Regions from separate parts of the Mesorhizobium sp. FG116 genome, predicted to be linked through region 1. Evidence: riboswitches for the same ligand, from Rfam matches in the RefSeq annotation. Region 1 holds a riboswitch; each other region holds the start of a gene.
What was found. Region 1 has a riboswitch for cobalamin ahead of ACODTY_RS15435 (aromatic ring-hydroxylating oxygenase subunit alpha). Riboswitches for the same ligand answer to the same signal wherever they lie in the genome.
Positions count from the first base shown of each region.

Region 1 (4,777 bases):
GATCATCCGGATGGCCGCATGATCAGGCTTGTCCCGGCGAGTATCTTCACCAACAACGTATCGTTTTTCAGGACAGGCCCTGAACTTGCGTGGCCGCCGAAGCGGTGAGCTTTCGAGCGATTTTCAGATGAAGCACGACCGGGCGTCGAAACGCCCGGCCGGTTGGCCTGCCGGTTTCAGGCCGGAAGGCGCTTGTCGTAATCCTTCTTGAGACGGGCCCAGCCATCCCAGAACGGCTGCGGTTCCTCGCCTCTTGCCCGGGCGACAAGAATATCCAGATGCATGTGCCAGCCGGCGCTAACGTTGAGCAGGATGGAGCGCTCGGGAATCCGGTGGTGGGTGAGCGTCAGCAGGACCTCCTTGCCTTGCTCCTTCAATTCGAAGGTGACGCCGCCGGTGCTGCCCCAGGTGATCGCCAGTTTATGCGGGGGATCGAGTTCGGTGATCTGGCACTGCATGCGGTGATCTTCGGGGAAATTCGGCGGACGCTGGCCGGGTGGATTGGTCAGTTCGTCGTTGCGCCAGACGAAATCGACCGTGGAGCCGACCTTCATCTGCATGTCGCCCGACGCCAGCCATTTGCGGCGCAGGTCGCTCTCGGTGAGGTAGGCCCAGACGCGTTCGATCGGGCCGGGCAAAAGGCGTTCGATCTTCAATGTGGCGGGCTCGGTGAGCACGCCATAGGAACCCACAGTGGCAAGTTCGGTCATCGGTCGTCTCCTTTCGTGTCATCTCTGTTTGGTGAGGGGTTTTGAGTGGTAGGGGATTTGAGCGCGTCTTCCTTGCGCAGCAGTTCCTCAAGCGCATCAAGGCGGCCGGTCCAGAAGCGCTGGTAATGGCTCAGCCACTCATGCGCGCTGGCGAGAGGGCCGGGTTCGAGGCGGCAGAAATGCGTGCGCCCGCGAACCTCGCGGCGAATGAGGCCGGCATTTTCCAGCGCCTTGATGTGCTTGGACGCGGCGGCGAGGGAAATGGAAAAAGGCTCGGCCAACTGGCTGACCGTGCGTTCGCCCGAGGCGAGGTCGCTCAGCATATGACGACGCGTGGCATCGCCAAGGGCGTGGAAGATGGTGTCGAGCTGGGGTGCGAATAATTCAACCATGCGGTTGAATATCTGCCTGTCGAAAATGAAAGTCAACCGATTGGTTGAATATTTTTCGAAATGAATGAAGGGCAGGGGTTCGGGCCGAGTTCGGCTCGGCTCGAAATGGCCTTGTGTGAGTTAGAAAACCAAAGAGCGATGGGCGGAAACGCCCGCAGTGACGCCATCGGAACTGGCCCATGTGACGCTGTGTGCGCCGCGCGTGATGTCGCCGGCGGCGAAGATGCCGGGAACGCTGGTTTCCTGCATTGAACTGGTGCGGATGACGGTGCCGACAGGGTTCGTGTCCATGACGCAACCGAGTTGTGTGGCGATGTCGCTGTTCAAGTGGTTCTGCGGAGCGACGTAGAGCGCGTCGAGGGTGGCAAGCCTGCCGTCGGCAAGCTCGATGGCGGAGAGGCTTGTTCCGTCGCCGTGCAGGGCTGTAACTCTGGTGGGCTCAATGACGACGCCGCGTTTTTCCAGTTCGGCAAGCGTGGCGCTGTCGGGCAGGGAGGCGCCGTTGAGGTAAAGGGTCGTCGGTCCCCATTCGGCAATCAGCATCGCCTGATGCAGCGACTTCTCCGAGGAGTACAGCACGCCGAGGCGCTGGTTGCTGAATTCATAGCCGTGGCAATAGGGGCAATGGATGACGCTGTTGCCCCAACGCTCAGCGATGCCGGGAACATCGGGCAGCTCGTCCGAGATGCCGAAGGCAAGTACCAGCCTGCGGCCTGAAAGGGTTTCGCCGGTCGCCAATTCAACCGAGAAGCCGTCAGTCTGCCCGCTGGCGCGGGTGGCCTTGGCATTGACGAAGGTGGTTGTTGGATAGGCTGCGACCTGTGAGCGGGCGGTGGCGAGCACTGCGCCCGGATTGCTGCCGTCTTGCGCGAGGAAGCCGTGCGAGTGGGCGGCGAAGCGGTTGCGCGGCGCACCGGTGTCGACAATGGCGACCGAGCGGCGCGCGCGGGCGAGATAGGTTGCAGCGGACAGGCCGGCAAAGCTGCCGCCGATGACGATGGCATCATGAAGCATGAATGGTCTCCAGATCGTGGGATGCGCCGCCTCTGGCGAGCATGCGGCGGTGGAAGTCCGCGCTGAGGGCGGCGAGGGTGACTTCGCCGAAGCGGGCAAGCAGGAACGCTTCGGCGTCGTCGAAAGCCTTGCTGAGCGCGGCGTTGACGGATTGTTCGACGAGACAGCCGGGCGCTTCGGTGCGGTTGCCCATGGCAAGCAGGGAGGGATCGCCGAGCGCATGATAGATGTCGCGCAGGGTTACCTTTGACAGGTCGCAGGCAATGGACCAGCCGCCGCCGTGGCCCTTTTCGGACTGGACGTAACCTTGATCGCGCAGGCCGGCCATGATGCGGCGAATGACGACCGGGTTGGTGGTCATCGCCTTGGCGAGTGTCTCGGAAGTGACGGGGTGGCGGTGTTCGGCCATGTGCAGGAGGACATGGAGCACGCCGGAAAGTCTGCTGTCTCGTTTCATGTAACTTCATATGTTTCATGATTTGGATTATTTCAAGACCGAGGCTGAGTCTTTTTTCCAACTGCGATTCGGATGGGGCGAAGGCACCTGAGGATCATCTGCGCGCAGATGCGCCTCGATGGTTCGTTGATATCGCCTTTGCGCCAGAGCGATGTCGCATTCGTGGACTCGGTGGACCGGCGTTCATGGTCTGATGAAACCGTTCAAGGTGCCGCTTCGGTTTTGGCTGAAGCGGATAATTGGGAAGCCGGTTTGATGCCGGCGCTGCCCCCGCAACGGTAGCGGAGTTGAAAGTCCCGACGGATGCCACTGGATCTGATGATCCGGGAAGGTGTCGGGATGGTCCTGCAAGGGACGGCTCCGAAGCCCGGAAACCAGCCTTGGACTGTTTAACCTGACTGATCGCGGTGGGCGGTCGAGAGGCAGAGCGGTTCGGGCAAGATGCGCCTGCGCCCATCTACCCCTGAAATCACCACCAGTTCAGTCCTTGTGCCTTTGCGAGGACGGACATGGACATACGCACCGGTGACGCACGTAACGAAATGCTGAGGCTGATCTGCAGCAGGCGGAAGGGTTTCAGCCTGGAGCAGCCTTTTTATAACGATCCTGAATTCTTCCGGCTGGACATGGAAATGATCTGGTACCGGGACTGGCTGTTCGTTGGCCATGACTGCGAGATCGCCAAGCCCGGCAGCTTCTTCACGGTGCAGGTGGGCGATTACCCGGTGGTGGTGGTGCGCGGCCGCGACGGCGTGATCCGCGCCCTGCACAATTCATGCCGGCATCGCGGCAGCCGGGTGTGCAACACGCACAAAGGCACGGCGGCTCGTCTTGTGTGCCCCTATCACCAGTGGACCTACGATCTCGACGGCTCGCTGGTATTCGCGCGGCAGATGGCCGATGGATTTTGTAAGGAAGACTTTGGGCTGAAGCCGGTCGCCTGCGAAAGCGTCGCCGGCTACATCTTCATTTGCCTGGCGGAGAAGCCGGCGGATTTCCGGCCCTTCCGGGCGATGATGGAGCCCTATTTCGCGCCGCATAATCTCGTCGATGCCAAGGTCGCGCACGAGACGACCATTGTGGAGAAGGGCAACTGGAAGCTGGTGTGGGAGAACAACCGCGAGTGCTATCACTGCGCGGGCAACCATCCGGAGCTTTGCAAGACTTTCCCCGAAGCGCCGACTGTGACCGGCGTCAACGGCGCGGAAAGCGACCCGGAAATGCTGGAACATTGGGCCAAATGCGAGGCGGCTGGTCTGCCGGCGCGTTTCCGGATTGACCCGGACGACCAGTATCGCGCCACGCGCGCGCCGCTGCTTCGGGATGCGGTGAGCTATACGACAAGCGGCAGGCCGGCGGTGCGCCGGCATCTTTCAGATGCTGTGAGAGCGGACCGCATCGGGACGCTGATGCTTTACCACTACCCGACCACCTGGAACCACGTGCTGATCGACCACGCCATTACCTTCCGCGTCATTCCGCTCAGCGCCACCGAGACGGCGGTGACGACGAAGTGGCTGGTGCACAAGGACGCGGTCGAGGGTGCCGACTACGATCTGGCCGAGCTCATCCATGTGTGGACCGAGACCAATGACGAGGATCGCCGCATCGTCGAGGAGAATGCGTTCGGCATCAAGTCGCCGGCCTATGAGCCGGGGCCGTATTCGGAACTGCATGAAGGCGGCGTGATCCAGTTCCTCGACTGGTATGCGGGCTTCATCGAGCCGCGGCTGGCGGGCGGCGTCGAGCCTACGCTGCGCAACGTGGCGTGACGAGGCAGCCATGAACGCCATGACCGATCTCAATCTCTATCGCCATCTCGACGAGATGACGCCGTGGAACGACCGGCTGCAGGTGCTGGAAGTGATCGGCATCGTCGACGAAGCGCCGGACGTGAAGACCTTCGTCTTCCGCTCCGACGCGCAGACATGGTTCCGCTACAAGCCCGGCCAGTTCGTCACGCTGGAACTGCCGGTGGGCGACGAGCCGGTGATGCGCACCTATACACTGTCGTCGTCGCCGTCGCGGCCGTTTTCGATTGCCGTGACGGTGAAGGCGCAGGCGGGCAGCATCGGCACGCGCTGGATGTTCGATCACCTCAAGGTTGGCGCGCGGGTGAAGGCCTTCGGGCCGGCGGGTGACTTCTCGCACCACGTCTATCCGGCGGCGAAGTATATGTTCGTCTCGGCAGGCTCCGGCATCAC
Region 1 covers NZ_JBMDKS010000019.1:21,878-26,654, forward strand. The annotation lists gene ACODTY_RS15410 (pyridoxamine 5'-phosphate oxidase family protein) at 1-108, shown strand, start outside; gene ACODTY_RS15415 (SRPBCC family protein) at 177-710, opposite strand; gene ACODTY_RS15420 (ArsR/SmtB family transcription factor) at 707-1,102, opposite strand; gene ACODTY_RS15425 (NAD(P)/FAD-dependent oxidoreductase) at 1,223-2,116, opposite strand; gene ACODTY_RS15430 (Rrf2 family transcriptional regulator) at 2,106-2,573, opposite strand; cobalamin riboswitch at 2,763-2,970, shown strand; gene ACODTY_RS15435 (aromatic ring-hydroxylating oxygenase subunit alpha) at 3,083-4,345, shown strand; gene ACODTY_RS15440 (FAD-binding oxidoreductase) at 4,365-4,777, shown strand, end outside.

Region 2 (4,777 bases), on a different contig from region 1:
GCCGTTCACATTCCCCTCCATCGCCTGCGCCGTCCGCGCTCCTGGACCGCCCCCTAGAATGACCTTGTGAAAGTCAGGCTAAGCGTTCGCCCCGGAGAACGGAACCCGGCCTTCGTCTCATACTTCTCGTCGAAGATGTTCTGGGCCGAGAACTTGAGTTGGGACTGGTCATCAAAGGCGTATTGCGCGCTGAAATCGGCGGTCACATAGGCCGGCAGCTTGACCGTATTGCCGGCATTGGCAAAGCGTGACGTCACATAGAGCAACTCACCGGTCAGGCTCAGCTTTTCATTCGGCGTATAGGTCAGCCCCGCTGTTCCCCTGAAGCGCTCGCCATAGGCAACGTACTTGCCATGCACTCCGGGGCTTTCGTTGAGCGGCTCGCGGATATCGACCGAAGCCTTGCCCGACCATTCGTCGCTGAAGCGATGCTGAAGCGTCGCCTCGAAGCCGGTGATGGTTACGTTCTCGACATTGGAGGGTTGCCAGATGAAACTTCCTGGAAACGACTCCGCCCAGTTGATCTGGTCCTCGACCTTTATCTGGTAAAGGGCGGCGTCAAGGCTTGTGTCCTCGCTTGCCTGCCAATTCACGCCGGCCTCGTAAGACCGCGAGCGCTCAGGCCGCAAATTCGGATTACCCGGCGTCCACGGATCGGGATAGTACAAGTCATTGAACGTCGGGGCGCGGAAACCGGTGGCATAGGAAGCCCGCGCCACAAGGCCGTCCAGCAATTCGTAGCTGGCGCCAAGATTGTAGGTCGTCTGGCCGCCGAATTGTCCGTCGTGGTCATAGCGGACCCCGCTATCGAAAGTCAGCCGGTCATATTCGAGTGAATACTGGCCAAACACCGCCGCCAGATCACGCTCCTTCTTCGAATAGTCGACGCCTGCAACGGAACTGCCATCGACCGAATCGCGATAGGCTTCAGCACCAAGCTGGAAAATGTGGCTCGCGGTATCGGTCTCGAACGTCTTCTGGGTCGAAGCCAGCACGCCATAGCGGCTCGTATCGAAATCATCGCCATCGACCGCTCCCCTGAAATTGGAGGAATTGTCGAGCGCGGTGGTTAGCTCCACTGTCGATTCCCACGTATCGGAATGCTTGAGACGCGCACCGATCCGTCCGGAAAAATTCGTTGTGTCGGCCTCGTTGGCTGCAGCCCGGTCGTACTGGTTTCTGCCGCGCGCAAAAATGCCGTCCGTGTAGATCGTTCCCCACGCAAGATCCTTGGACAGCGAGAAATTGGCCGTTCCACGGATAAACCCGTCATCATCCGGCTCGTGGCCATAGGTCGTCGGCAGCGTGAAATCATAGCCGCGCGTGCCGAGCAGGCTGGCGCCAAAGGCAAATCTGCTGCCATTTCCGGTCTCTCCTCGGATATCGCCGGAAAGCGTGCCTCCCCAAGGATGCATGATGCCCGCCGTCAGGCTGCCGCAGGTGCTTTTGCCATTGTCACAATCGCCGCCCTGTTTGGTGATGATATTGATGATGCCGCCAATCGCATCGGCGCCGTACTGCGCGGAGTGGCCGCCTTTCGCAATTTCGATGCGTTCGATCGAAGCCAGCGGAATGCTGGACAGGTTGAAGGTGCCGGAAGTGGCGGAAGACGCCCTCACGCCATTTACCAGCACAAGCGTCTGGTTGGCGCTGGTGCCGCGCAACGACACGCTGGAATCGGCTCCCAGGCCGCCATTCGAAGTCACCGTCACGCCGGCATAGGTTTTCAACAGCGCCGGCAGGTCCACCGCCGGGGATTTCTCGATGTCTTTGGTCTCGATCACCGCAACCGATGAGGTCGAACGCTCGAGCGACGACGCCCGACGCAGCGGCGTGGTGATCACGATGCGCTCAAGCTCGGTCGTGGCACCGCTCTCGGCTTGCTGGGCAAACGCCCCGCCGGTCAAGGCAAGCGCGCATGCGCTTGCGGCAAATAGTGTCTTTTTCATTCCAGTCCCCAAAGTCTCGGGGCGACGCTTCGCCCAAGGTTCATTTCGAACCGCGGCTGGTTGGGGCAGGCTGGAATGCAAACAATCCCCCTGCGGCCATTCCGGCGCGCGGCAACACACACTTGTGTCACCGCAACGGACGGCCGCGCCTGACCACACCCCGTGGTCATGCATGGGTGACGGGAACAGGCAGGTCTCCTGACTTCCGTGTCGTCGCTTCCTTCCGCCTTCCCGGCATTACCGCCAGTGGCATCGTGGAAGAAGGCTCTACGGTTACAGTTGCGGGGGCAGTCCGGCTTCGGCCGATCGTTCGGCCAACCGTGTTCCCTTTTGATCCGTGCTTGGAACCAGTTCCGGTAGCAACGCTATCTGTTGCCAAGGCGCGCTGTCAATTCCACCAGCGCTGCCCAATAGCGAGGTTGCGTCAATGCGCCGCTTGGCGGTCGGCAATCGCAATCCGCCCTCAACCGGGCAGAGCGTCCTTGCGACAGCAGGCGAATTCCGCTACGTCGCCGCTTTGTTGACGGGAGCAAGGCCTTGAGCGACCAACGCGCCGATGTCGCCATCATCATGGGCAGCCAGTCCGACTGGGAAACCATGAGGCACGCCGCCGAGACGCTTGCAGCGCTCGGCATCCCCCACAAACGGCTGATCGTCTCCGCGCACCGCACGCCCGACCGCCTCTATGATTTCGCCAAAGGCGCGCGCGAAGCCGGCTACAAGGTCATCATCGCCGGCGCCGGCGGCGCGGCTCACCTGCCCGGCATGACGGCGGCCATGACGCCGCTGCCGGTGTTTGGCGTCCCCGTCGAATCGAAGGCGCTGTCCGGGCAGGATTCGCTGCTCTCCATCGTGCAGATGCCGGCCGGCATTCCTGTCGGTACGCTCGCCATCGGCAAGGCCGGTGCCGTGAATGCGGCTCTTCTTGCAGCCGCCGTCCTCGCGCTCAACGATGCAGCACTTGCCGGACGGCTCGACGCATGGCGCGAGGCCCAGACGGCCAAAGTCGCTGCCGAACCGGAGGATCAGCGCTGATGCTCGCGGCCGGATCGACCATCGGCATCATCGGCGGCGGCCAGCTTGGCCGCATGCTGGCGATGGCCGCCGCGCGTCTCGGCTACCGCACAGTGGTGCTCGAACCGCAGGCGGATTGCCCAGCCGCACAGGTCGCCAATCGCCAGATCACCGCCGCCTATGACGATCCCGCAGCTCTTGCCGAGCTTGCCGCCGCATCAGCCGTCGTCACCTATGAATTCGAAAACGTCCCCGTCGCCGCGGCCAACGTCCTGGCCGCGACCGTGCCGGTCTACCCGCCGGCGCGCGCCCTTGAGGTTGCGCAGGATCGCATCGTCGAAAAGACATTCTTGAACGGCATCGGCATCGCCACTGCCAAGTTCCAGCCGGTCGACAATGACGGCGACCTCGCCAATGCCCTTGCTGCCTTCAATGGCAGCGGCGTGCTGAAAACCCGCCGTATGGGTTACGACGGCAAGGGCCAGCGCGTATTCCGCAACATGGAAAGCGGCGGCTTTGCCGGCGTTTGCGAGACGATGGGCAACGTCCCGCTGATCCTGGAAGCTCTGGTCGGCTTCGAACGCGAAATCTCCGTGATCGGCGCGCGTGGCACCGACGGCAGCATCGTGACCTATGTCCCGGCCGAGAACATCCATCGCGAAGGCATATTGCGCTCATCGACCGTGCCGGCCGCCATATCAGCCGCCACCGCCGATGCGGCCCGCGAGGCCACGGCGAAGATTCTCGACGCCCTGGATTATGTCGGCGTCATCGGCGTCGAGTTCTTCGTTCTGGGCGACGGCTCGCTTCTTGCCAATGAAATCGCGCCGCGTGTCCACAATTCCGGTCATTGGACGGAAGCCGCATGCGTCATTTCCCAGTTCGAACAGCACATGCGCGCCGTTGCCGGCCTGCCCTTGGGCGACCCGCGCCGCCACAGCGATTGCGTCATGGAAAACCTGATCGGCGACGATCTGGCCCGGGTTCCTGCGCTTTTGACCGAAGCTGACGTGCTGGTTCACCTCTACGGCAAGGCCGAAGCCCGGCCGGGGCGCAAGATGGGGCACTTCACCCGCCTTGTCCGGCGGCCATCGGCAGGCTGATTGGCAATCAACATCCGGTTTGGGCACTACGCGAAGGTTGACATAAACAAGAGTCCTCGTTTATGAGCCTGTCACGAATTGAGCGCGCACTTGGGGCGCGCTTTTCAGTTACGCCCGCAAAGGGCCAAATTGACGGGCAAGACCATGAAGATCAAGAACTCGCTCAAGGCGTTGAAGGCGCGCCACCGGGACAACCGCCTGGTTCGCCGCAAGGGCCGCATCTACATCATCAACAAGACCGACCCGCGCTACAAGGCCCGTCAGGGCTGAGCTGCGGCCGGAGCCTTTTGCTCCTGCGTCTTCTTGTGATTGCCGGCTGGCCGGCACGCTCACGCTAATTTCAGTTTGACCTTGCGCATGGCGAGACTAGACTCTTGCCATGCGCATTTTCGTTGCCCTCGCTATCGTGCTTCTCGCGGGTACCTTCGCACCCGTCGCCTTGGCCGACGACACCGTGCCCGCCGAGCCGGGCAAGAACAGCGCCGTCGTGGAGACCCATGCGCAACGCCTCGACAGGCTGTTTGCCGAATTGAAGCGCGAACGCAACGACAAGATCGCCACCCACATATCCCAGCGCATCTGGCAGGAATGGTCGCAATCGGGCAGCGCCTCGGTCGACCTGATGATGGGTTGGGCGCAAAAGGCGGTCGATGAAAAGAAGTTCGACGTCGCGCTCGACTTCCTCGACCAGGTCGTGACCCTCGACCCGAC
Region 2 covers NZ_JBMDKS010000001.1:148,557-153,333, reverse strand. The annotation lists gene ACODTY_RS00665 (ABC transporter substrate-binding protein) at 1-9, opposite strand, end outside; gene ACODTY_RS00660 (TonB-dependent receptor plug domain-containing protein) at 54-1,949, opposite strand; cobalamin riboswitch at 2,121-2,316, opposite strand; gene purE (5-(carboxyamino)imidazole ribonucleotide mutase) at 2,487-2,984, shown strand; gene ACODTY_RS00650 (5-(carboxyamino)imidazole ribonucleotide synthase) at 2,984-4,066, shown strand; gene ykgO (type B 50S ribosomal protein L36) at 4,211-4,336, shown strand; gene ACODTY_RS00640 (tetratricopeptide repeat protein) at 4,446-4,777, shown strand, end outside.
Region 2: linked by a shared signal. The riboswitch ahead of ACODTY_RS00660 (TonB-dependent receptor plug domain-containing protein) and the one ahead of ACODTY_RS15435 (aromatic ring-hydroxylating oxygenase subunit alpha) in region 1 are both predicted to bind cobalamin.

Region 3 (4,777 bases), on a different contig from region 1:
CTCCCGGCTCATTGTTGCGCCGACAAGGCGCATTGTCATCGAAAGATATGTTTCCGTCACGCCTTCGACCGATAGCCGCTCACCCGGTCGAAACCAGACGATGACGCCCGTCATCATCTGGATCAGCGCCATGGCGGTGAGCCCGGTGTCATCGATGTCGAAGCAGCCGTCGTCGCTACCGTCGCGCAGGATGGCGCGCAGTTCCTTCTCGTAAGCGGTGCGCAGCTTGAGAATCTGCGTCAGCCGTTCGGGCGAGAGGCTACGCAATTCCATGTTGGAAATATGCGTCGACGGTCGCCGCTCAATATGGAACGCGATGTGGTTGGCGACATAGGCAATGAGGCGCGCTATCGGGTCTGACGTTGCGGGGCGCCCGGCGTTCCATGCGGCCAGCAGGGCGTTCATATGCTCGCGCATGAGCGTGAAAAGCAGATCTTCCTTGGTCGGGAAGTATCGATAGAGTGCCGCCACCTGCACGCCGACCTCTGCAGCGAGCTGGCGCATCGATACGGCTTCGTAGCCGTAGCGCGCAATCAGCTCGACCGCTGCCTCGCGGATCGCTGCTTCCGTCTTTTCGCCGTCCGAACCGGTCGTGCGCGCCATCGCTTCCCTCGTTGTTGAAATAATAAAACGAACGTTCAATTAATTCAAGGGGTAGCAACCATAGCGCGGGCAAGTCAGGTTTATCCGCGTCGTTTGGCGTCGTCGGGTTTTCGTCTTGTCATGCCGGCAAGGACAAATGGGCCTGCCACCAAGACCGTAGCAAAGCCCGAAAAGGCGGCTAGGCTGGGCAGATGAGTGGGCACATCGCTCAAGACGGGACGGACGAGGCTCGCCGTATTGAAGGATTCGGCGCTGTACTGGCACTGCACGAAGGATGCTTGGTTGCGCACCATATCCACGTCGATACGCGAGATGAGGTCTTCTACAGCCTGCCTGTCGGGTGATGTCTCGCGCATATAGGCGAGCAGTTCGCGAGCTGCTGAAAGATAAGCGTGACTGCATTCGTTGAAGGGACTGGTTTCGTCCTTTAGGCTGCCGGGCACCAATCCCCAAAGGCAGTATGTGTACTGGATCGCGCCGAAGTTCTTGAGGCGATGGAATGTTTCGTCAGTCCGGCTTTGGCGTTCAGCTAGATCGAGAATTTCGCTGCGGTATTTCGAAATTACCGCCATCTGGCCGTGTGAAAGGCTGGCTATCGGTAGGCCACTCATATCGCCGTCGGACGTTCGCCGGTGGGCGAATGCGTCTGTGGACGCCAGCACGGTCAGGCCGAGGCAAATGCTGACAGCGGCGCATTTCGATTTCGAAATGCGCCGCTGCATGATTTTAACGCAAGGCTGCGCGGCGGCGGTCGGAACGGCTTGCAAAGCTTTTTTCTGCAAGGGCGCCGAACGCCAGGCCGATAACAGTCCAAAGCACGGCGTGCATTCCGAGCGACGAGGTGCGGAAGCGCCAGAGCAGATCAGCCGAATAGCCTTCCGGGATCTCGTTGATCGTCGGCAGCGCATATTGGACGACGACCATAATGGCGATGAAGGCCGCAGCGCCGACAATACCGGCATTCCAGGCTCCATATTGGGCCCACAGGCGCCGAGCCAGTGCGACCGCCGCAACGGAAGCTGCAATCGAGACCAACAACATCACGAAGAACAGTTCGGTTCGCGCGCCGATTGTTTCAGGATTGCCCACGGCCGGCGGAGTTGCCGGGTATTTCAATGCCGGCGCAAGGACGACCGCAATGAATGCGCCCAGCGCGAGCAGGGCGGCTGTGGCGCGCGGTCCGAGCGGGCTGATCCGACCGTAAACATAGGCAAACACAAGTGCGAACAATCCGCCGATGGCAGCGCCATAGATGACGGAACCCGTCAGCAGGCCGATGCCCGCCTGTGTTCCACGGCTAACCAATTCGGGCTCTTCTTCAGCCGGTTGCCCGGATGCAGCCGCTTCCGCCGAGGCCATCTGCTCTTCATAAGCAATGGCGCGGTCGACCTGGGGTTCACCGAAAATGCGGGCGAATCCAAACGCAAATAGTCCTGCCAGGATGCCGACCAGCATCCCGCGCAACAAAAGACTTCCAACCATTTTCAGTCTCCTAGTGGCAGGGGAAACCGAGCAGATGGCGGGCGTCATGAACGAATTCATGCGTGTTCAGCCCCGAGACAAGCGTCATAGCGCCCTCTTCGGAACCAATGAAGTAAATCGCGATCAGCATGAGCAGTCCGCCGAAAAGCGCCCAAGGCAGAATTTCGCGCACAGGAATAGGCTGAGGTAGCGCACTTGGTGCGTAGGCGACATCGGACATTTCATAGCTCCTGGGATACTGCGTCCCGTTGATTCAGTGCCTGGTAGCGGGAAAGTCCTGACTCTCGGCAAAGTGCCGATCACAGTGGCGCGACCGTGCCGGATTCCCACCGGCTTCCAAACCCGTTACCTACAAAAAACAGTACCGGCGCGGCTCATGACTGTCAATGAAATGCGCAGTCGATCAGAGATCGACGCTTTAAATCCGGGCGCACAAAGCACTAGGGTCTCCGGGTCTAAAAATTGGATTCATCATCATGACGGCGCGCTTGACCTTTTTATGCAGTGGGGCAACCGAGGCCAATCGGAAGGGGACATTTCCGCTCAATGAACCGCTGGTGCAGAACGCTGCCGATGCCGCGGTTGCGCAGGCAGGTAGATTGCCCAGGGCCGACCGCGTATGGACCAGCCCGCTTTTACGCGCGACGCAGACGGCCACAGCGTTCGCATTAGCAAGCGAGCCGATTGAGGCGCTCCGCGATCTGGATTTCGGTCGATGGGCAGGAAAGAAGCTTTCAGACCTGCAGAAATCGGAGCCGGAAGCGCTTGCCATTTGGCTGAACGACCCGGAAGCCGCGCCCCCTGGCGGCGAATCGCTGACCACGTTGGTTGCGCGGATCGTGCCTTTCCTGGGTGAGATCATGGTGCTGAAGGGGCACACGATTGCGGTTACGCATCCGGCGGTGATTCGCTCAGCGCTTGTCACTATCCTGGGGGCGCCGATGCGAGCATTCTGGAAGATTGATGTTGAGCCTCTAAGCGTAACCGAACTCACCAGTGATGGCAGGCGTTGGGCGCTAAGGATAAACGGCCGGAGAGCCTAACTGACTGAATCAAAACTTAATATGAGCTGCCATCCACTGCGTCAGTTGCCCCGTGCGGTAGCGAGAGCACCCGGCAATTCTTCGGCAAAAATATCCAGTTCGTGATCGAGGCCGACACTTACACGGATGCAGCGGTCGAGCCCCGGCGCCATCGGTTTGCGGATAAAGACATCGCGCGCGAGCATCGCTTGCAGCACCTTGAGGGCAAAAGCGCCATCACGTCCGCAATCGATGGTGACGAAATTCGTCGCGGATGGAAGCGGCACCAGACCGTTGTCTGTAGCGGCCGTCGCGATCCGCTGCCTGCCTGCATCCACCTGACTTACGACTTTGGCGAGGTACGCTTGGTCTGCCAAGGCGGCTTCGCCGGCGATCTGAGCCATGCGGCTGACGCCATAGTGATTTCGGATCTTCTCGAACGCAGTGATTACCTGCGCTTCACCGACGGCATAGCCGCAGCGTATGCCCGCCAGGCCATAGGCTTTCGAGAACGTCCGCATCCTGACAACATTCGGCCGGGCAACATCTATTGGCGGTACGGCCGAGGCCGGGCCCAGTTCGCAATAGGCTTCGTCAAGAATGAGCATGGTGGTTTCGGGCAAGACGTCGATGAAGTGTTCGATTTCTGCCGCTTCCCACCAGCTTCCCATCGGGTTGTCCGGGTTGGACAGATAGACCAGCCGCGCATTCTCCCTGCGAACCGCGGAAAGCAGGCCGTCCAGGCTCTCCTTGTCATTCTCATAGGGTACTGTAACCAGCCTTCCGCCGACGCCAGCGACATGGAAATTGAAGGTTGGATAGGCCCCAAGCGATGTAACCACTGGTTCGCTGGGGGCGAGATACATGCGGACGATCAGGCCGAGCAGGCCATCAATGCCTTCGCCGACGACAATATTCTGCGGTTGGACACCGTGGTGTGCCGCCGCAGCGACCTTCAGGTCATGATTGTCAGGGTCGCAGTACATCCACATGTCACGGGCGACATCGCGCATCTTCGCAATGACAGTGGGCGAAGGGCCAAAACTGCTTTCATTGGCGCCAATACGCGCACGGAAAATCCTGCCGCTGGCACGTTGCTGCGCTTCTGGCCCGACAAAAGGGACTGTAGAGGGCAGTGCTTCGATAAGCGGGGTGAGGGGAGGTAGCATGAAATACCTGTTCGGCTTGGGTCGGTTCAATGGCTGGAAATTTATTATGACCTTTCCAGTCCTGCGATAATACCGTGCCGTCAAGGTGTGGGGACAAATACCTGCACCACGCAGGCGGTTGCGCACATATGCCGGAACCTAGGTCAATCGCTCGATCAGGGGTTGGAGCTTGTCGCCGTAACGCTTCCAGAGATCGATCGAGCCTTTGTACATCGGCTGGCGTACCTGTGCGGCCGAAGCAGTACGCACCGGTCTGTCGGTTTCATGAAAATTCAGGCAAGCGTTGTTCCAAGGCAGCCCAAGATGGCTGATCAGTGCTCGCGTCTGGGCCTCCTGATCCGCGACGAAATCCTCGTAGTGCACCTCATGGATCACGCCGGGCAACACCTTGCGCCAATGCGCCATGATGTCGGTGTAAAGGTTGTGAAAATCTGCCAGTTCCTCAAGGTCGTAGCTGTAGGCGTGGCTGTCGCCACGGAAATGCGTCTTGAAGATCGACAG
Region 3 covers NZ_JBMDKS010000021.1:4,347-9,123, reverse strand. The annotation lists gene ACODTY_RS16380 (TetR/AcrR family transcriptional regulator) at 1-603, opposite strand, end outside; gene ACODTY_RS16375 (hypothetical protein) at 684-1,385, opposite strand; gene ACODTY_RS16370 (CbtA family protein) at 1,330-2,085, opposite strand; gene ACODTY_RS16365 (CbtB domain-containing protein) at 2,096-2,305, opposite strand; adenosylcobalamin (AdoCbl) riboswitch at 2,308-2,449, opposite strand; gene ACODTY_RS16360 (histidine phosphatase family protein) at 2,562-3,128, shown strand; gene ACODTY_RS16355 (pyridoxal phosphate-dependent aminotransferase) at 3,170-4,276, opposite strand; gene ACODTY_RS16350 (sulfotransferase) at 4,415-4,777, opposite strand, start outside.
Region 3: linked by a shared signal. The riboswitch ahead of ACODTY_RS16365 (CbtB domain-containing protein) and the one ahead of ACODTY_RS15435 (aromatic ring-hydroxylating oxygenase subunit alpha) in region 1 are both predicted to bind cobalamin.

Region 4 (4,777 bases), on a different contig from region 1:
GGAATGGGCGCGGAAGCCGAGTGCCGGATCAATCCTGCTTTCGGCCTTGAAGGAAATGGCACCGGCAAGGATGCGGCCGTCGAGCTCGGGTAGGACGACATGCATGGCAAGATCGGCAGGCGCAAGGCCGCGCTGGTTGATCGCCCAAGCATCGCGGCGGGTCGTGGCCACGATGACCTGAAAGACCGGCACACCGGCGCGGTCGAACAGCGTTTCGGCGCCCGGCTCGGCACCCGATGCGAATGCCGTGGCGGTGATGATTGCGGTTGGCGCGTGCGCTGCAAAGGCTGCTTCCACGAAGGCAAGCGAAGTGTGGTCCTTGAGGCTGGAGACGAAGATCGGCACGGCTGCGATGCCGCTTTGCCTGAGTTCCGCCGCCAGCGCGTCGATGGGAGCGACGTCGGCTGCCAAAAGCATGGAACGGTAGAACAGGATGGGGATGACGGGGGCAGGGCTGTCTCCCAAGCGAGGCGAGGTAACCACGCCAAGCCCCGGCTCGTAGTAACCGGCCTTGGGTACTTCGATCGGATCGGCAGATAGCGCCTCGTGACCGGCCAGATTGGCGAGGCGATGCACCAACCCCTTCATATTGGCGGGTCCGCCTTCGCGGAAATAGTCGAGCAGAGAGGCGAGCTCTTCGCGAGGCAGAGTAGAGGCTTCGATGAGGCGCAAATCCTCGTCGCGGCACTCTCCGGGTAGGAGGGCAAGCTTGATGCCTTTGGCACGCGCGGTTGCCGCTAGCTGGTCGCAGCCGTATCGCCACCAGTCGTAACCGCCGAGAATGCGCACCAGTATCACCTTGGCGTGGCGGGCCACGCTGTCGATCCATAGATCGACCGACATCGGGTGACGTAGGTCGCGCAATGCGGCGAGACGCATGGAAGGCAACCGCTGCGCATCGGCTTTCCAGGCGGAGGCCAAGCCGGCAAGGTCACTGTCGGTAAAAGACAGCGCAACCACATCCGCCGGCGTCTGCCGCAGATCGATCGGCTCGGCGATCTCGTCGAGCGAGGCGGATGTGGTGGTCAGGATATGCATTGCGGCATCCCGACGGTGAACGCTTTCATTGTTATCCTATCAGGATCTTTTCGATGGCCGGGCGATCCAGTCCTTTCAAACCGATGACGACGAGCTGCGAGCGGCGTTGGTCGGCAGGGGTCCAGGCGCGGTCATAGTAGTGGTTGACGCGCGGGCCGACGGCCTGAACAAGCAGCCGCATCGGCTTGCCGCTGACATCGATGAACCCCTTCACGCGAAGGACGTTTTCTTCTTCCGCTGCAGTCGCGACGCGCCGGGCCAGATCTTCCGGATCTGAAATCGAGGGGACATCGACGATGAAGGTGTCGAAGTCGTCGTGTTCGTGGTCGCCCATGCCGTCGTGATGCGACTTGCGGTTCTCGATGTCTTCCTCGACGGCGAGGCCGAGACCGAGAAGAACCGACGGATCGACCTTGCCCTGTACGGACGGCACGACCTTCACGGCGGGCGTGATGTGCTCATTGATGATGGCGTTGGCGCGGGCGGAACCGGCGGCGTCCATCAAGTCGCCCTTGGAGAGAATGATGAGATCGGCGCAGGCGACCTGATCTTCGAAAACTTCTTCGACGGGGTCGTCGTGGTCGAGGGAGTCGTCGCTGGCGCGCTGGGCTGCGAGAGCGTCCATGTCCGAGGCGACTTGGCCGGCGGCAAGGGCTGGACCGTCGACCACGGCGATGACACCGTCCACGGTGACCCGGCTCTTGACCGTTGGCCACTGGAAGGCCTGGACGAGCGGCTTCGGCAAAGCGAGGCCGGACGTCTCGATCAGGATATGATCGACCTTGGGTGTGCGCGAAAGGATCTGGTCGAGCGCCGGAACGAAGTCGTCGGCAACGGTGCAGCAGATGCAGCCATTGGCCAGTTCGACGATGTTTTCCTCGGGGCAGGTATCGATGCCGCAGCCCTTGAGGATTTCGCCGTCCACGCCGATGTCGCCGAATTCGTTCACGATAAGGGCGAGGCGCTTGCCTTTGGCATGCTCAAGCAGGTGCCGGATCAGCGTGGTCTTGCCCGCGCCGAGAAAGCCGGTGACGACGGTGCAGGGAACGCGCGTAGCTGTGGCGGTCATAGTCAGTCCTTCAACAAATGGAGGGGAGGGATACGGGCGACGAGGCCACGCTTGAGGCAATCTGGGCGGCCGCGCCACGGCATGAGCTCATCGGGGCTGGCGGCGAAAAGTTCGGCACCCTCGACGAGATCGGCGCCGCTTGTCGGCGCGAGATCGCCGAAGACGTAGCTCCAACCGCCGGCGCGCAGGATTGAGGCGCTCAGGCGGCGCTTGCAATTGCCGAGGCATTCGACGGTGCGGATATGGACATTTCGGCCAGTGGCTGCGGTGCGTGCGCTTTCAGCAAGCAACTCACCGGCGCGGGGGTGAGAGTCGGCACCGGTCTCGTCACGGCACGATGTGCAGACCACAACCGTAACCGCGGCGCGGCCATCTGATTCACCTGAAAAATTGCCGTCGCAATCCAAAGCGTGCTCCTTGCCCGGGACACCCGCCAGGCGGTCGGATTCTTTTCTGCAGACGGCAGGTCTCCTGGCTCGCGGGTCGTTGCCTTGCTGCCGCCTTCCCGGGGCTCTGCCCAGTGGTGTCCGGCTTGGCTCGTCGCTTACAGTTGCGGGGACAGCCGCGGATTTGAGGTCGTAAAGCCTCGCACCGCATTCCCTCTTAGCTCCCCTCTTTTGGAGAGGAGACCGTCTGTGGCGGATTTAGGCTTGAGGAGGTGGGCGTGTCAACGCGTGGTTACGACGCTTTGATAGCGGCGAGCGACGGGCCGAGATCGCCAGCAGGCGTGACCTCGATCCGGTCGAGGCCAAGCCAGCCCTGCATGAGCTGCAATTCCTTGAACAGTTCGGATGCCGTCTCGGGCGGCGCGCCCGGTTCAGCATAGGCGGCATGAACACGCAAGACGCCTGCCGGACGGTCGGCTTTAAGGTCGATGCGCGCCACGATCCTATCACCGAGCAGGAAGGGCAGGACGTAGTAGCCGTACTGCCGCTTTTCCGCCGGTGTGTAGATTTCGATACGATAGCGGAAACCGAACAGGCTTTCGGTGCGGGTGCGTTCGAAGACCAGTGGATCGAAAGGCGCAAGCAGGGCACGTGCCTCGACCCTGCGCGGCAGGCGTGCATCCTTGTGGAGATAGGCCGGCCTTGCCCAGCTCTCGATACGGACGGGGATCAGATCGCCTTCTTCAACGAGTTCCTCGATGCGGCCCTTGATATCGGCCGGGGAGAGGCGGAAGTAGTCGCGCAGGCAACCGGCGGTGGCGATGCCGTGGGCTCGTGCGGAAATGCGCAACAGTTCGCGGTGCGCATCGGCAGGCGATGGAGTAGGCATGTTCAGGATTGCCGGCGGCAATACGCGCTCGGGTAAATCATAGAGGCGCTCGAAGCCGCGCCGATAGGCGGTGGTGATGCGGCCAGCCCAGAACAGCCATTCGAAGGCATGCTTGGCTTCGCTCCAGCCCCACCAGCCGCCGGAACCCTTCTGGCCTTCGAGATCGGATGCGGCAATCGGGCCACGAGCGGCGACCTCGCGGTAGATACCTTCAATATAGTCGGCGCGCTCGCGGCCGAACTTCGCCAGCGCGCCATATATGTCGTCGCCGCGCTCGGCGCGCTGCATGCGCCAGCGCATCAGGGGATAAGTCTCGACGGGCAGCAGGGACGCCTCATGCGCCCAATATTCGAACAGCAGCCGCTTGCGCGACTGGGTGGCATTGTCGAGCAGGGAAAATGGGTATGAGCCTAACCTTGAGTAAAGCGGCATGTAATGCGCGCGCACCACGGCGCTGACGGAATCGATCTGCAGCAGGCCGGTGCGCGACAGGGTTCTGGTCAAGTGCCTGCGGTCGACAGGGCCGACCGGGCGGGGTAGGCCAAAGCCTTGTGCAGCCAGCGTGATGCGTCGTGCCTGTGCGAGAGAAAACGTCTCTTTCATGCGCCTTTTTCGTCGATGCTGGCCGTGCGGTGCGGGAAGTTGATTCCGCCCATGCTAGCAGCGAAATCGCCACAATACTGTCAGGAGTAAAAGTGGAGTAAAAAGTGAAGGAAATCAAACAAGAGCTGGAATGACCAGTTTTGCTTCATAAGCGTGCGAGCGCCATCTTTTGGCCAAGGTTTGACTTGCTTCGGGCAACCGGCTGCGCTAACCCTCGCCGCGTTGCAGCATGGGACCGGCAAGCGGTTCAGCGATTAACTGTCGCGCTTCCGTATCATGGCCTGCTGCTATAGCTTCAGGCGGGGTAGCCGCTAACGGAAAGTCGCAGCATGAACGCATTGCTGAGTTCGTATCTGCCGATCGTGATTTTCATCGGCGTGGCGCTGGTCGTGGGACTGGCCCTGATCATAGCACCGTTCCTGGTGGCGTATCGCAATCCAGATCCGGAAAAGCTTTCAGCTTACGAGTGCGGGTTCAATTCGTTCGATGACGCGCGCATGAAATTCGACGTGCGTTTTTATCTGGTGTCCATCCTGTTCATCATCTTCGATCTCGAAGTGGCCTTCCTGTTTCCGTGGGCGGTTTCCTTCGGGGAGATCGGCATGCTCGGCTTCTGGTCGATGATGGTGTTCCTAGCCGTGCTGACCATCGGCTTTGCCTATGAGTGGAAGAAAGGGGCGCTCGAATGGGATTGAGCGACAGTTCCGGCACGCTGGTTGCGCCGCAGCCCAAAGGCATTCTCGACCCGAGGACTGGAAAGCCTATCGGGTCTGACGATCCTTTCTTCGTCGG
Region 4 covers NZ_JBMDKS010000007.1:40,090-44,866, forward strand. The annotation lists gene cobN (cobaltochelatase subunit CobN) at 1-1,038, opposite strand, end outside; gene cobW (cobalamin biosynthesis protein CobW) at 1,070-2,107, opposite strand; gene ACODTY_RS07995 (DUF1636 family protein) at 2,110-2,514, opposite strand; cobalamin riboswitch at 2,552-2,756, opposite strand; gene ACODTY_RS08000 (winged helix-turn-helix domain-containing protein) at 2,786-3,985, opposite strand; gene ACODTY_RS08005 (NADH-quinone oxidoreductase subunit A) at 4,315-4,680, shown strand; gene ACODTY_RS08010 (NuoB/complex I 20 kDa subunit family protein) at 4,671-4,777, shown strand, end outside.
Region 4: linked by a shared signal. The riboswitch ahead of ACODTY_RS07995 (DUF1636 family protein) and the one ahead of ACODTY_RS15435 (aromatic ring-hydroxylating oxygenase subunit alpha) in region 1 are both predicted to bind cobalamin.